2 regions of the Microbacterium sp. CIAB417 genome follow, and region 2 is predicted to be linked to the other one. Evidence: riboswitches for the same ligand, from Rfam matches in the RefSeq annotation. Region 2 holds a riboswitch; the other holds the start of a gene.
What was found. Region 2 has a riboswitch for FMN ahead of ribD (bifunctional diaminohydroxyphosphoribosylaminopyrimidine deaminase/5-amino-6-(5-phosphoribosylamino)uracil reductase RibD). Riboswitches for the same ligand answer to the same signal wherever they lie in the genome.

Region 1 (6,790 bases), on a different contig from region 2:
GTCGTTCGCGGCGGGGAGCGCCGGTGGCCGCTGGCGCTGCGGCGAGCTGTGTCGTCATCGACGAACCTTCTTCAGTCGGCGGCGCGAGGTGCGCCGGTATGTCAACGTCAACATATGCGATCCGATGCTAGTGTGTCAACGTCAACACATGAACGGATGGGTGATCGTGTCCCAGGAGCCATCGGCAGAGTCGCCGCAGCGCCGTCGTGAACCGTCGATGGAGGACGTCGCGCGCGAAGCGGGCGTCTCAGGGCAGACGGTGTCGCGGGTCGTGAACGCCCGAGGGTACGTCGGCGCGGCCACACGAACTCGCGTGGAGGCGGCCATGCAGCGGTTGGGCTATCGGCCCAACAGCGCGGCGCGCGCCCTGCGCTCTGGGCGGTTCCGCGCGATCGGCGTCGTGATGTTCTCGTTCAGCTCCTACGGCAATCAGCGCACGCTCGACGCGATCGCGGTGCGGGCGGCGCAGGCCGGATACGCCCTGACGCTGATCCCGGTGGAGTCCAACGCCTCCGAGACTGTGGCCGGCGCCTTCCGCCGGCTCGAGGAGCATGCCGTCGACGGCATCGTGATCGTCATCGAGGCGCACCAGCTCGATGAGTCCGACGTCGAGATCCCGTCCGGCGTCCCGGTCGTCTTCGTCGACTCGAGTCGAGCGGGTTCTCGTCCGTTCGTCGACACCGACCAGGCGCAGGGCGCTCGCCTCGCGACCGAGCATCTGCTCGATCTCGGGCACGAGACCGTCTGGCACGTCGCCGGTCCCGCTCGGTCCTACTCGGCCGAGCGACGGCGACAGTCCTGGCACGACACGCTCCAGGACCGCGGATGCCTCGTGCCCGAGGCGCTCGTGGGGGACTGGTCCGCCGAATCGGGGTATCGCGCCGGTGTGCGGCTGCGCGACGAACCAGAGGTGACGGCGGTGTTCGCGGCGAACGACCAGATGGCGATTGGCGTGCTGCGGGCGTTCCGCGAGATCGGCAGGGATGTCCCCGGGGACGTGAGCATCGTCGGCTTCGACGGGCTGCCGGATGCCGCGCAGCTGTGGCCACCGCTGACGACCGTCCAGCAGCATCCCGAGCGGGTGGGCGCGGCCGCCGTCGACCTGCTGCTCGCCGAGCTGGGCGGCGACGCCCCCGCGCCCGTGCCGCTGATCGGCACCGAGCTCGTGATCCGCGAGAGCACGGCTCCGCCGCGCCGTTGAGCGAGCCCGCGCCACCTCGTTCGTTGAGCGAGCCGACCCCCACCTCGTTCGTCGAACGAGCCCACCCCACCTGTTCGTTGAGCGAGCGGAGCGAGTCGAAACGCGGTGCCCAACCGCCTGGCCCATTTCGACTCGCGCGCGCTGCGCGCGGGCTCGCTCAACGAGCGGGGATGGCTGATCGGGCCGACCTCTTCTCGTTCGTTGAGCGAGCCGCCTTCCCTCGTTCGTTGAGCGAGCGGAGCGAGTCGAAACGCGGTTCCCGGCCGCCTGGCCCGTTTCGACTCGCGCGCGCTGCGCGCGGGCTCGCTCAACGAGCGGGGATGGTTGCGGTTCCCGCGGGCGGGGTCAGCGCCAGAGCAGACCCATGCCGGCGTTCGCGAGGGTCAGCACGCCGACGAGCCAGAACACCGCGGGCGGGACGGCCTCTCCGCGCTTCTGACGCGCGGAACCGATGCCGAGCATGGCGCCGATCGCGAGCAGCACGACGAGCTTCACGCCGATCTTGACGTAGTTGAGGTCGTACGAGATGCCCCACGGCGCGGCCAGCGCGAGTCCGGCGATACCGGCGATCGCGAGGCCCCAGTCCATGAGGCGCGTGAACTGACGCTTGCCGCCGAAGGCCTGGGCGGCCCAGGCTCCGAAGAGCACGGCGAAGCCGATGAGGTGGACGAACACGACGATCAGGCGCAGGGTCTCCATGACGCTCACCGTATGCCTCCTGGCGTCCTCGCGCCAGGTAGGTCTACCTGACCTGACCGGGCGTCAGGCGCGCAGCTGCTTCACCAGGACCGCCGTGCGGATCGCGGCATCCGCGGCCTCGGCACCCTTGTCCTCCTTCGAGCCCGGAAGACCGGCCCGCTCCAGACCCTGCTGCTCGTCGTCGAGAGTGAGCACCCCGAACCCGACGGGCTTGCCGGCGTCCAGCGACACCCGGGTCAGCCCGTCGGTGGTCGCCGCCGAGACGTACTCGAAGTGCGGTGTGCCGCCGCGGATGATGACGCCGAGGGCGACCACCGCGTCAGCTCCGCCGGCGAACGCCGCCTGTGCCGCGAGCGCCAGTTCGAAGGAGCCGGGAACCCGGACCAGCCGATGCGTGGCGTGCGCGGCGTTGAGCGTGCGCTCGGCACCCGCGATCAGGCCGTCCGTGATGGTGTCGTGCCAGGTGCCCGCGATGATGACGACGTTCAGCCCCGTCGCGTCGATCGGGGCCTGGGGGGTGGGAGCTCCTGCGCCGCTCATGCGTGGTGGTCCTTTCCGTTCGCGAGAGCCTCGGCGAGCTCCGCCTCTCCGATGATGTGTCCCATGCGGTCGCGCTTGGTCTCGAGGTACTGGTGGTTGTTCGGGCCGACGCCGACGATCAGCGGCACCTGCTCGACGACGTCCAGACCGAGTTCGCGCAGCTGGTTGACCTTGTCGGTGTTGTTGGTCAGCAGACGCACCTTCGAGATTCCGAGGTCGCTGAGGATGCCGGCGGCGGCCGCGTACTCGCGGGCGTCGGCGGGAAGCCCGAGCGCGAGGTTGGCGTCGACCGTGTCGAGGCCCTCCTCCTGCAGGCTGTAGGCCCGCAGCTTGTTGATCAGGCCGATGCCGCGCCCCTCATGGCCGCGCATGTAGATGACGACTCCGCCGTCCTGCTCGATCGCCTCCAGCGCGGCATCCAGCTGGGGCCCGCACTCGCACTTCAACGAGCCGAACGCCTCGCCGGTCAGGCACTCGGAGTGCACGCGCACGAGGGCGGTGTCGCCGGGCTCGCCCTTGACGACCGCGATGTGATCGGTGCCGGTGATCCGGTCCTTGTACGCCAGGAAGCGGAACGTGCCGTGCTCCGTCGGGACGGTGGCGTCCGCCCGCAGGCTCACCCGCCGCCTGCCGGTTCCGGATGCCGGGGCCGCAGGGTCCCGCGGATCCACCTCGTCCAGGTAGGCCACGAGCTGCTCGATCGTGATGACCGGAACGTCGTCGCGTGCGCCGAGCTCGATGAGTCCCGGAAGACGCATCATGCTGCCGTCCTCGGCGACGACCTCGGCGATCGCGCCGACCGGACGCAGGCCCGCGAGCTTCATGAGCTCGACGGCCGCCTCGGTGTGTCCGCTGCGCTCGCGCACACCGCCGTCGACGGCGCGCAGGGGCAGGATGTGACCGGGACGGATGATGCTCGTGGACGTCGACGAGGGGTCCGCCAGGACGTTCAGCGTGTGAGCGCGATCGTGGGCGCTGATGCCCGTGGTGACGCCCTCTGCGGCATCCACGCTGACCGTGTACGCGGTCGAGCGCGCGTCCTCGTTGGACTCCACCATCGGGGGGAGGTTCAACTGGTCGGCGAGGTCGGCGGGCATCGGAGCGCAGATGAACCCGGAGGACCAGCGCACCGTCCAGGCCACCCACTCGGGAGTGGCGAGCTCGGCGGAGAGGATGACGTCGCCCTCGTTCTCGCGGTTCTCATCGTCCGCGACGATGACGGGGCGGCCGGCGCGCAGGGCGTCGAGGGCCGCGGGGATGGTGGCAAGGCTCATCGCGAGCCTCCTTCCGGGTCAGCCCGGAACGCGAGCAGGCGCTCGACGTGGCGGGCGAGGATGTCCGTTTCGAGATTGACGACGTCGCCGACGACGCGGTGACCGAGGGTGGTCGCCGTGAGCGTCTCGGGAATGAGGGAGACCTCGAGCCAGGCGGCTTCGGCTCCGGGCTCGCTCACGGCGCTCACGGTCAGCGAGGTGCCGTCGATCGAGATCGAGCCCTTGTCGACCACGAGGGGCGCGAGATCCGCGGGCAGCGAGATCCGCAGCACGCTCCACTGGTCGCCGGGGCGCACCTCGGCGATCCGGCCGATCCCGTCCACGTGCCCCTGCACGATGTGGCCGCCCAGGCGCGCGCCGACCGGCATCGCCTTCTCGATGTTGACCCGGGTTCCGACGGATGCCGCGGCCAGTGCCGACACGTCGAGGGTCTGCTTCATGACGTCGGCGTCGAAGGTGTCCGGGGTCGAGTCGACCACGGTCAGGCACACGCCGGAGACGGCGATGGACTCTCCGTGCACGGCGTCGGCGGCGGCACCCGGCGCGCGCACCGTGAGCCGCCAGCCGTCTCCGGAGGGCGCGATCGCGGTGATCTCGCCGATCTCGGTGATGATTCCGGTGAACATCAGATTCCTTCTTCCTGGGCGATGTCCGTGTCGAGCGGGTGCGCGATGACGAGCAGGTCCGCGCCCAGCGGAACCCACTCGGACACCCGGAGCCTGCGGGCCTGCGTGATCGAGTCCACGCCGATGTCGGTCAGTGCGAGCCGGCCGCCGCCCAGCAGCACAGGGGCCACATAGGCGAGGATCTCGTCGGCGAGACCCGCGGCGACGAAGCCGCTCGCGAGCGTCGGCCCGCCCTCGACGAAGACCCGCTGCAGTCCTCGGGCGTGCAGATCGGCGAGGACGGCGTGCAGGTCGCGGGTCTCGAAGCGCAGCAGGTCATGCGGGTGGCGGTGCACCGCGGCATCCGCGGGAACGGGCCGTGAACCGATCACGACGGGAACCGGCTGGTCGGGGAGCAGCGCGCCGTCCGCCCGGGCCGTGAGGGCGGGGTCGTCCGCCAGCAGCGTGCCGGTGCCCACCACGATCGCGTCGGCCTGTGCGCGTCGACGGTGCACGTCCGCCCGGGCGTCCGGGCCGGTGATCCACTGACTGGTGCCGTCATCGGCCGCCGCTCGCCCGTCCAGGCTCTGCGCCCATTTGACCGTGACGTGCGGGCGGCCGAGACGCTGGGCGATCAGCCAGTCGCCGATGAGTGCGCGCGCCGCGTCGGCCTGCTCGCCGGCTTCGACGCTGACGCCGGCGGCGCGCAGCCGCTCGGCGCCGCCGCCGGAGACCGCGCCGGGGTCCTCCAGCGCGTAGACGACACGGCTCACGCCGGCTTCGATGAGAGCGAGCGCGCACGGACCCGTGCGGCCGGTGTGGTTGCAGGGCTCGAGGGTGACGACCGCCGTCGCCCCGCGGGCGGAGCCGGCCGGAAGCTTCGAGAGCGCGTCGACCTCGGCGTGCGCAGTGCCCGCGCCCCGGTGCCAGCCCTCGGCGAGGACCTCGCCCTCGGATGAGAGCACGACGGCCCCGACCTGCGGGTTCTGCCCGCGCGGGCCACGGAGGGCGAGCTCGAGGGCGCGAGTCATCGCCCGGCTCTCGGCCTCGGTCACTGCCATCCGTCGTCCTTCGTGAAGGCTCCAGGGGTGGCGGAATGCGCGCGTGCGCGCATCGTGCTGCCTCCCATCCGGACTAGCGAGGTCTCCCTCGCATCACCGTCGGTTCCGGAGTTCCACCGGATCGGCGTCCTCTGAAGGACGTTCGCGGACTGTCACCGCCGGTTCGGATTCTCACCGACCCCGGAGCACGTTGATGCTCTGAGTGTACTCAACGCATCTGAAGGGATTTCATTCCGTGTCGGGCGGCCGTCACTTCAGCAACCGTGAGAGGCGGCGGTCGGCGAGCACCTTGCCGCCGGTCTGGCAGGTCGGGCAGTACTCCAGCGATCGATCGGCGAAGAAGACGCTGCGGACGGTGTCCCCGCACACGGGGCACGCCTCATCGCGCCGTGCGTGCACCCGGAAGCCGGCGCGTTTGGCGTCCTTGAGATCGGCAGGCGGCTTGCCGGAGGCGTCGGCCACGGCATCCCGCAGCGTGTCCTGCATCGCCGCGAACAGCCGGTCGATCTCGGCGTCCTCGAGCGTGCCGGCGATCGCATAGGGAGACATCCGCGCGGCGTGCAGGATCTCGTCCGAGTACGCGTTGCCGATGCCCGCGATCACCCCCTGATCGCGCAGGAGCCCCTTGATCTGCGTCCGCCTGCCTGCGAGCAGGCCGGCGAGGACGTCTCGCGTGAAGGCCTCCTCGAGCGGATCCGGTCCGAGCCTCGCGATGCCGGGGACCTGCTGGGGATCGCGGACGACGTACACGGCGAGCGACTTCTTCGTCCCCGCCTCGGTGAGATCGAATCCGCTGCCGTCGTCGAGGGCGACGCGCAGGGCGATCGGCGACTTCCCGGGCTTGATGAGCGTCGTCGGCAGCTCGTCGTACCAGCGCAGCCAGCCCGCCTTCGCGAGGTGGAAGACGAGATGCAGATCGTCGCCGCAGGTGAGATCGACGAACTTCCCGTGCCGCGCCGCGCCTGTGATCGTCGTGCCGTGCAGGGCGGTGTTCGGCGGATCGAACGTCTTCAGCGCCGCGATCGCGCCGACGCTGGTGCGCAGGATCGCATGGCCGACGGCGCGCTCGCCGAGAAAGTCGACGAGACCCTGGACCTCCGGCATCTCGGGCATGAGGCCATCCTGTCACCGGCATCCGACATCGTCACCCCCGTCCTCCTCCGTCGGGCATCGTCTCCCGTTCCGCCTGCCGACTGTTCACCCCTCCAGACGCCCGAACTTCCGGATGGCACGGATGCGCCCGCGGCGTGTCGACCTGCGGGGGCACCAACACGCCGGCACCAGAGTGTCGCGACCGGAAGTCGGCGTACCGTGCGGGCGGTCCCAGGGCGGGTCGGCGCCCCGGACGGGGTCAGACGGATGGTCGCACCGGGGACAACATGCGGCCGGTGCGCCGGGACGGATCAGTCC
Region 2 (6,790 bases):
GTTCACCCTGATCGGCCGCGCCTACCTGTACGGGCTGATGGCCGGCGGGCGGGCTGGTGTCGACCGGGCGATCGCCATCCTGGCCGAGCAGGTCGAGCGCACGATGAAGCTGCTCCAGGTGAGCGAGCTCGCCGAGCTGACCCCGGCTCACGTGACCCAGCTGCAGCGCCTGACGCCGCGGTCCACGGGCGCCGTCCGGGTCTGACGCGCAGGGTAGCGTGACGGGATGCTGCCCGTCGCCCTTCACACCGCAAGGCTCGAACTGTCGGCGCCGACCGCATCCGACGCCGACGCCATTTACGAGGCTTGTCAGGACCCGGCGATCCCGTTCTTCACGACCGTCCCCTCGCCGTACCCGCGTGAGTTCGCCGATCAGTTCGTGGCGCAGGCCATCGAGCGCTGGGAGGAGCTCTCGCACGCCACGTGGGCGATCCGCCTCGACGGCGCGCTCGTGGGAATGGTCGGCCTGCACGATCTGCAGGACACAGAATCTGCGGAGCTCGGCTTCTGGGTGACGGCCGAGGCACGCGGTCAGGGCATCGTGCGAGAGGCATCCGACGCGGTCATCGACTGGGGTTTCTCGACCGACGCACTCGATCTCGTGCGCGTGGAGTGGCGCGCGGCCGTGGGAAACACGGCGTCCGCTCGAGTGGCGCAGGCGCTGGGCTTCCGGTTCGAGGGAACTCTGCGTCAGGTCCTGCGCAACGGCCACGGCCAGCGCAGCGACGGATGGATCGCGAGCCTTCTGGCGACGGATGATCGCACGCGGCAGGAGTGGCCGATAGCCCTCTGACGGCGTCGGCGGTGCATGGCAGGATGGCGCCATGCCCGAGATGCCGGAGGTCCAGGGACTCGTCGACTTCCTCGGCGCGCGCCTGAACGGCCTCGAGATCACCCAGGCACGGATCACCGCGATCTCCGCACTGAAGACCTACGACCCGCCCATCGAGGTTCTCATCGGGGCTCACGTCGACACCGTCGCCCGCCGCGGCAAGTTCGTGGACATCGCGACGGATGCGGGCGCGCACCTCGTGTTCCACTTGGCGAAGGCGGGCTGGTTGCGCTGGCACGACACCCTGCCCACGACGGTGATCAAACCGGGCCGCTCCCCCATCGCGCTGCGCGTAGGGTTCGCCGACGGCTCGGGGTTCGATCTCACCGAGGCGGGCACGAAGAAGTCGCTCGCGGTGTCTGTCGTGCGTGAGCCGGCGGATGTTCCCGGCATCGCCAGACTCGGCCCCGACCCCCTCGATCCCGCCTTCACGCGCGATGTGCTGGCGACGCTCCTCGCCGGTCGCCGCACGCAGATCAAGGGGGTTCTGCGGGATCAGTCGATCGTCGCAGGAATCGGCAACGCCTACTCCGACGAAATCCTCCACGTCGCACGGCTTTCGCCGTACGCGCTGGCAGCCACGCTCGACGACGCCGAGATCGACACGCTGTACTCCGCCACGATCGACACCCTGCACGACGCGGTGGAGGCCGCATCCGGCAAGCCTCCTGCGGAGCTGAAAGACGCCAAGCGGCGCGGGATGCGGGTGCACGGCCGCCAGGGCCAGACGTGCCCGGTGTGCGGCGACGTCGTGCGGTCGGTGTTCTTCGCCGACAACTCGCTCGAGTACTGCGCGACGTGCCAGACCGGCGGCAAGGTGCTGGCGGACCGACGCCTGTCGCGCCTGCTGAAGTGAGATGCGTGTCGGTGCATGTCCGGGAATGAAACGGACGATCCGGCGTTGACTACACTCAGTGCAGAACGTGCTCCGGGGTCGGTGAGAATCCGAACCGGCGGTGAGAGTCCGCGAGCGTGATCCTTCGCGAGGAGGGGATCGCCGATCCGGTGGAATTCCGGGACCGACGGTGATGCGACACAGGTCGCGAGTCCGGATGGGAGGCGCACGAGCGCTCAGCGGCGTGTCCGCGAGCTTCAAGACGGCTACCCGGAGCCCGCCGATCAGGAGGCCCGAGCATGCCGGTGAGCGAGACCGAGGAACGCGCGATGGCGCGAGCGCTGGAGCTTGCCCGGCGAGGCCCCATGGGGGTGAACCCGCAGGTGGGCGCCGTGCTCCTCTCCCCCGAGGGCGAGGTGATCGCCGAGGGCTGGCACCACGGCGCCGGAACGGCCCACGCCGAGGTCGACGCGCTCTCGCAGGCCGATCCGGATGCGGTGCGCGGCGCGACGGCCGTGGTCACCCTCGAGCCGTGCAACCACACCGGCCGCACCGGTCCGTGCGCTCTCGCGCTCATCGAAGCGGGTGTCGCCCGGGTCGTCTACGCGATGAGCGATCCCACCCCGACCGCATCCGGAGGTGCCGAGCGGCTGCGCGCGGCGGGCGTCGAGATCGAGTCCGGCGTCCTTGCCGACCAGGCGCAGGAACTGCTCGCCTCGTGGAGCGAGGCTCAGCGGCTCGGGCGCCCGCACGTGACCCTGAAGTGGGCGCAGAGTCTCGACGGTCGCGCGGCGGCGGCCGACGGCTCCAGCCAGTGGATCACCGGCTCCGAGGCACGCGAGGATGTGCACCGCCGGCGCGCGAGCGCCGACGCGATCGTCGCGGGCACCGGCACCGTCCTCGCGGACGATCCGGCTCTGACCGCTCGCGCGCCCGACGGCGAGCTGAGGCCGACGCAGCCGCGACCCGTCGTGATCGGCGAACGCGACATCCCCGCCGACGCCGCCGTGCGCCGCCACCCGAAGGAGCCCTGGCACCTGCGCACGCGCGATCTGCACGAGGCCCTGGCCACCCTGCACGAGCGGGGTATCCAGCGGGTGTTCGTCGAGGGCGGCCCCCACCTGCAGAGCGCTCTGCTGCGCGAAGGTCTCGTGGACGAACTGCTGACCTACGTCGCGCCCGTGCTGCTGGGCGGCGACCGCGTCGCCCTCGACGACCTCGGCGTCGGCGACATCTCCCAGGCGCGCCGCCTGCTGCTGATCGAGACCCGCCGACTCGGCGACGATCTGCTGCTCATCTCGCGGCCCGCCGCATCCGCCGAAGAATCCGCCTCCGTCACAGAAGGAGCCCACTGATGTTCACCGGGATCGTCGAAGAGATCGGCACCGTCACCCGGACGGAGCCCTCGGGCGACGGCGTGCGCCTCACGGTGACCGCGCCGCGCGCGGTGTCGGATGCGGCGCACGGCGACTCGATCTCCGTCTCGGGCGTGTGCCTCACGGTCGTCGATCAGGGCGAGGACTGGTTCACCGCCGACGTCATGCGCCAGACGCTGGACGTCACCGCGATCGGCGGTGTCACCGCGGGCACGCCCGTCAACATCGAGCGCGCGACGGCCGCCGGCGGACGACTCGGCGGCCACATCGTGCAGGGCCACGTCGACGGCACGGGCCGCGTGCTCGAGGTGCGCCCCGGCACCCAGTGGCGTGTCATCCGCATCTCGCTGCCGGCGGAGCTCGCTCCGCTCGTCGTCGACAAGGGCTCGATCGCCCTCGACGGCGTCTCGCTGACGGTGAGCGCGGCGAGCAATCCGTCGGCCGAAGAGGCGTGGTTCGAAGTGTCTCTCATCCCCGAGACGCTCGCGGCCACGACTCTCGGCGAGCGCGTTCCCGGCGACATCGTCAATCTGGAGACCGACATCCTGGCACGTCACGTGCAGCGACTGCTGGCCTTCGCCCCCGCAACGGAAGGTGGCTCGCGATGAGTCTGAGTTCCATCCCCGAGGCCCTGGAGGCCCTCGCCGCCGGTCGCCCGGTGATCGTCGCCGACGACGAGAACCGCGAGAACGAGGGCGACGTGATCCTCTCGGCGCAGCTCGCGACCCCCGAGTGGATCGCGTGGACGGTGCGCTGGTCGAGCGGCTTCATCTGCGCCCCCATGCCCGCGGAGTGGGCGGACCGCCTGGATCTTCCTCCCATGGTCGAGGTGAACCAGGATGCGCGCGGCACCGCGTACACGGTGAGCGTCGACGCCGCATCCGGCGTGACGACCGGTATCAGCGCCGCCGACCGGGCGCACACCCTGAACGTGCTGGCGGATCCCGCGTCCGCGCCCTCGTCGGTGAACCGCCCCGGCCACATCCTGCCGCTGCGCGCGGTGGACGGCGGCGTGCGCGAGCGCGGCGGCCACACGGAGGCTGCTGTCGACCTCATGCGGCTGGCAGGGCTCGAGCCCGTCGGTGCGATCGCCGAGATCGTCGACGAGGACGGCAGCATGATGCGACTTCCCGGGCTCATGGCGCTCGGCGAGCGCGACGGCATCCCCGTGATCACGATCGAGCAGCTCGTCGGCTACCTGGACGAGGTGGATCCCCGCGAGGAGCCCTCGGCCGCGTCCTCGCACCGTCGACGGGTGAGCCTGCGCGCCGAGGCGACCGTCCCCACCTCGCACGGCGAGTTCCGCTTCCTCGCCTACAAGGACCGTGTGACGGGCACCGACCACCTGGCCGTCGTCAAGCGCGAGCTGGACGACGCGCCGCTCGTGCGCGTGCATTCGGAGTGTCTGACCGGCGAGGCTTTCGGTTCGCTGAAGTGCGAGTGCGGTCCCCAGCTGGATGCGGCGCTCGACCGCATCGAGAAGGACGGCGGCGTCGTCGTCTACATGCGCGGACACGAGGGTCGCGGCATCGGCCTCATCAACAAGCTGCGCGCGTACAACCTGCAGGAGCGGGGCCTGGACACCGTCGACGCGAACCTGGCACTGGGTCTTCCCGCCGACGCGCGCGACTACGCCGCCGCCGCGGGCATCCTCGCCGACCTCGGCGTCGAGCGGGTGCGCCTGCTGACCAACAACACCGACAAGGTCACGCAGCTGCGCGCCCTCGGCCTCGACGTCGTCGAGCAGGTCCCGCTGCTCGTGGGGGTCGGCCCCAACAACCACCAGTACCTCGCCACCAAGCGCGACCGGATGGGACACATCATCGCGGACGAGGACCTCACCGAAGCGCTCGCGCAGATGAAGGAGAACCGATGAGCGGCCACGGCGCCCCCCAGCAGACCGAGATCGACGCCCGCGGCCTTCGTGCCGTCATCGTCGCCGGCACCTGGCACGAGACGATCAGCGACGGCCTCATCGCCGGCGCGGAGCGGGTGCTCACCGCATCCGGCGCCGACTACACGCTCGTGCGCGTCGCGGGTTCCTTCGAACTCCCCGTCGTGGCCAAGGCAGCGCTGGAGTCCGGCGCCGACGCGGTCATCGCTCTCGGTGTGATCATCCGGGGCGGCACACCCCATTTCGAGTTCGTCTCCTCGGCCGCCACCGACGGCCTGACCCGCGTCGCCCTCGACACCGGCAAGCCCGTCGGCTTCGGGGTGCTCACGCTCGATGACGAGAAGCAGGGACTCGATCGCGCGGGGCTCGCCGGCTCGAAGGAGGACAAGGGCGCGGAGGCGGCGGATGCGGCACTGCGCACCGCCCTCACGCTTCGCGCACTCCGCGGCTGAGCGGTTCAGGAGGACGAACCTTCAGTAATACATAAGGTATGGTGGCGGGCATGGAGATCCTGCGTCACATCGTCGTCCTCGTGCACCTCGTCGGCTTCGCCATCCTCTTCGGAGCATGGGTCGTGGAAGCCGCCAGCCGCCGCATCCGCGTCACTCGCCTGATGAGCCTCGGCATGACCATCGCGGCGGTCGCCGGCCTGGCCCTCGCCGCCCCGTGGGGCACCGATCACGACATGAACTACGTCAAGATCGGCGTCAAGCTCGTGGTACTGCTCATCATCGGTGCGCTTCTCGGCATCGGTGCGGCCCGCCAGCGTCGCACCGACGCGCTGCCCGCGGCCATCTTCTGGCCGATCGGCATCCTCACCCTCGCCAACGCCGCCATCGCGGTCATCTGGCGCTGAGGAGTTCGCGTCCCGGCCCACCTCGGCGCCGGGACGCGAACCTGGGCGTAAACTGTGTGTTCATGCGCCGGCGACACCGCCGACGCCCCGGTGACCCAGCGATGTGACGCCCGGTGCACCACCCCCGCCCGAGCACTCGCCGCCGGCGCGTTCCCACGAGGACGCCTCTCGCTCTTCCGACAGGTCTGTCCTCCCCATGTCTTCTGCCACCGCAACGGCTCCCGCGAACTCCCGCGCCCGCGTCATCACCGCGAGCCTCGTGGGAACCACCATCGAGTTCTACGACTTCTACGCCTACGCCACCGCCGCGGTCCTCGTCTTCCCGATCCTCTTCTTCCCGACCGGGGACGACACCACCTCGCTGCTCGCCTCGTTCGGCGTCTTCGGCGCCGCGATGATCGCTCGCCCCATCGGGGCGTTCGTGTTCGGGCATTTCGGCGACCGCTTCGGTCGCAAGGCGACCCTCGTCGCGTCCCTGCTCACGATGGGGGTGGCGACCTTCCTCATCGGATGCCTGCCCACGTACCAGGTGGTCGGCTGGTGGGCGGCGCTGCTGCTGCTCGTGCTGCGCCTGGCTCAGGGATTCGCACTCGGCGGCGAATGGTCGGGCGCGGCGCTGGTCGCGACCGAGAACGCACCGAAGGGCAAGCGGGCCTGGTACGGCACCTTCCCGCAGCTCGGTGCCCCGATCGGCTTCATCATCGCGAACACGATCTTCCTCGCGATCAACTTCGCCCTCCCGCATCCCGACGGCACCGCACAGCGCTCCGAGGCATTCCTTGCCTGGGGGTGGCGTGTGCCGTTCCTGTTCTCGGCCGTCATGGTGATCATCGGCCTCTGGGTGCGTCTGCGCCTGGTCGAGTCCGACACGTTCCAGAAGGCGGAGAAGAAGGGCGCGCTGCGCAAGTTCCCGCTGGGTGAGGTCATCCGGGGCCACTGGCGTCCGCTGATCCTCGGCACGTTCATCATGCTGGCGACCTACGTGCTGTTCTACCTG

Region 1: it holds a riboswitch for FMN, as region 2 does, so the genes downstream of both, ribD (bifunctional diaminohydroxyphosphoribosylaminopyrimidine deaminase/5-amino-6-(5-phosphoribosylamino)uracil reductase RibD) here and ribD (bifunctional diaminohydroxyphosphoribosylaminopyrimidine deaminase/5-amino-6-(5-phosphoribosylamino)uracil reductase RibD) in region 2, are expected to answer to the same signal.

Annotation. Positions count from the first base shown of each region.
Region 1 is NZ_JAHZUT010000006.1:287,186-293,975, forward strand. Features, by position in the region: gene KYX17_RS24910 (carbohydrate ABC transporter permease) at 1-58, opposite strand, end outside; gene KYX17_RS24915 (LacI family DNA-binding transcriptional regulator) at 218-1,201, shown strand; gene KYX17_RS24920 (Fe-S protein) at 1,547-1,900, opposite strand; gene ribH (6,7-dimethyl-8-ribityllumazine synthase) at 1,964-2,440, opposite strand; gene ribA (GTP cyclohydrolase II) at 2,437-3,714, opposite strand; gene KYX17_RS24935 (riboflavin synthase) at 3,711-4,340, opposite strand; gene ribD (bifunctional diaminohydroxyphosphoribosylaminopyrimidine deaminase/5-amino-6-(5-phosphoribosylamino)uracil reductase RibD) at 4,340-5,380, opposite strand; FMN riboswitch at 5,431-5,573, opposite strand; gene KYX17_RS24945 (Fpg/Nei family DNA glycosylase) at 5,630-6,493, opposite strand; gene KYX17_RS24950 (GNAT family N-acetyltransferase) at 6,784-6,790, opposite strand, start outside.
Region 2 is NZ_JAHZUT010000002.1:820,342-827,131, reverse strand. Features, by position in the region: gene KYX17_RS10515 (alpha-hydroxy acid oxidase) at 1-205, shown strand, start outside; gene KYX17_RS10510 (GNAT family N-acetyltransferase) at 227-793, shown strand; gene KYX17_RS10505 (Fpg/Nei family DNA glycosylase) at 825-1,688, shown strand; FMN riboswitch at 1,753-1,900, shown strand; gene ribD (bifunctional diaminohydroxyphosphoribosylaminopyrimidine deaminase/5-amino-6-(5-phosphoribosylamino)uracil reductase RibD) at 1,967-3,022, shown strand; gene KYX17_RS10495 (riboflavin synthase) at 3,022-3,651, shown strand; gene ribA (GTP cyclohydrolase II) at 3,648-4,919, shown strand; gene ribH (6,7-dimethyl-8-ribityllumazine synthase) at 4,916-5,389, shown strand; gene KYX17_RS10480 (Fe-S protein) at 5,440-5,793, shown strand; gene KYX17_RS10475 (MFS transporter) at 5,990-6,790, shown strand, end outside.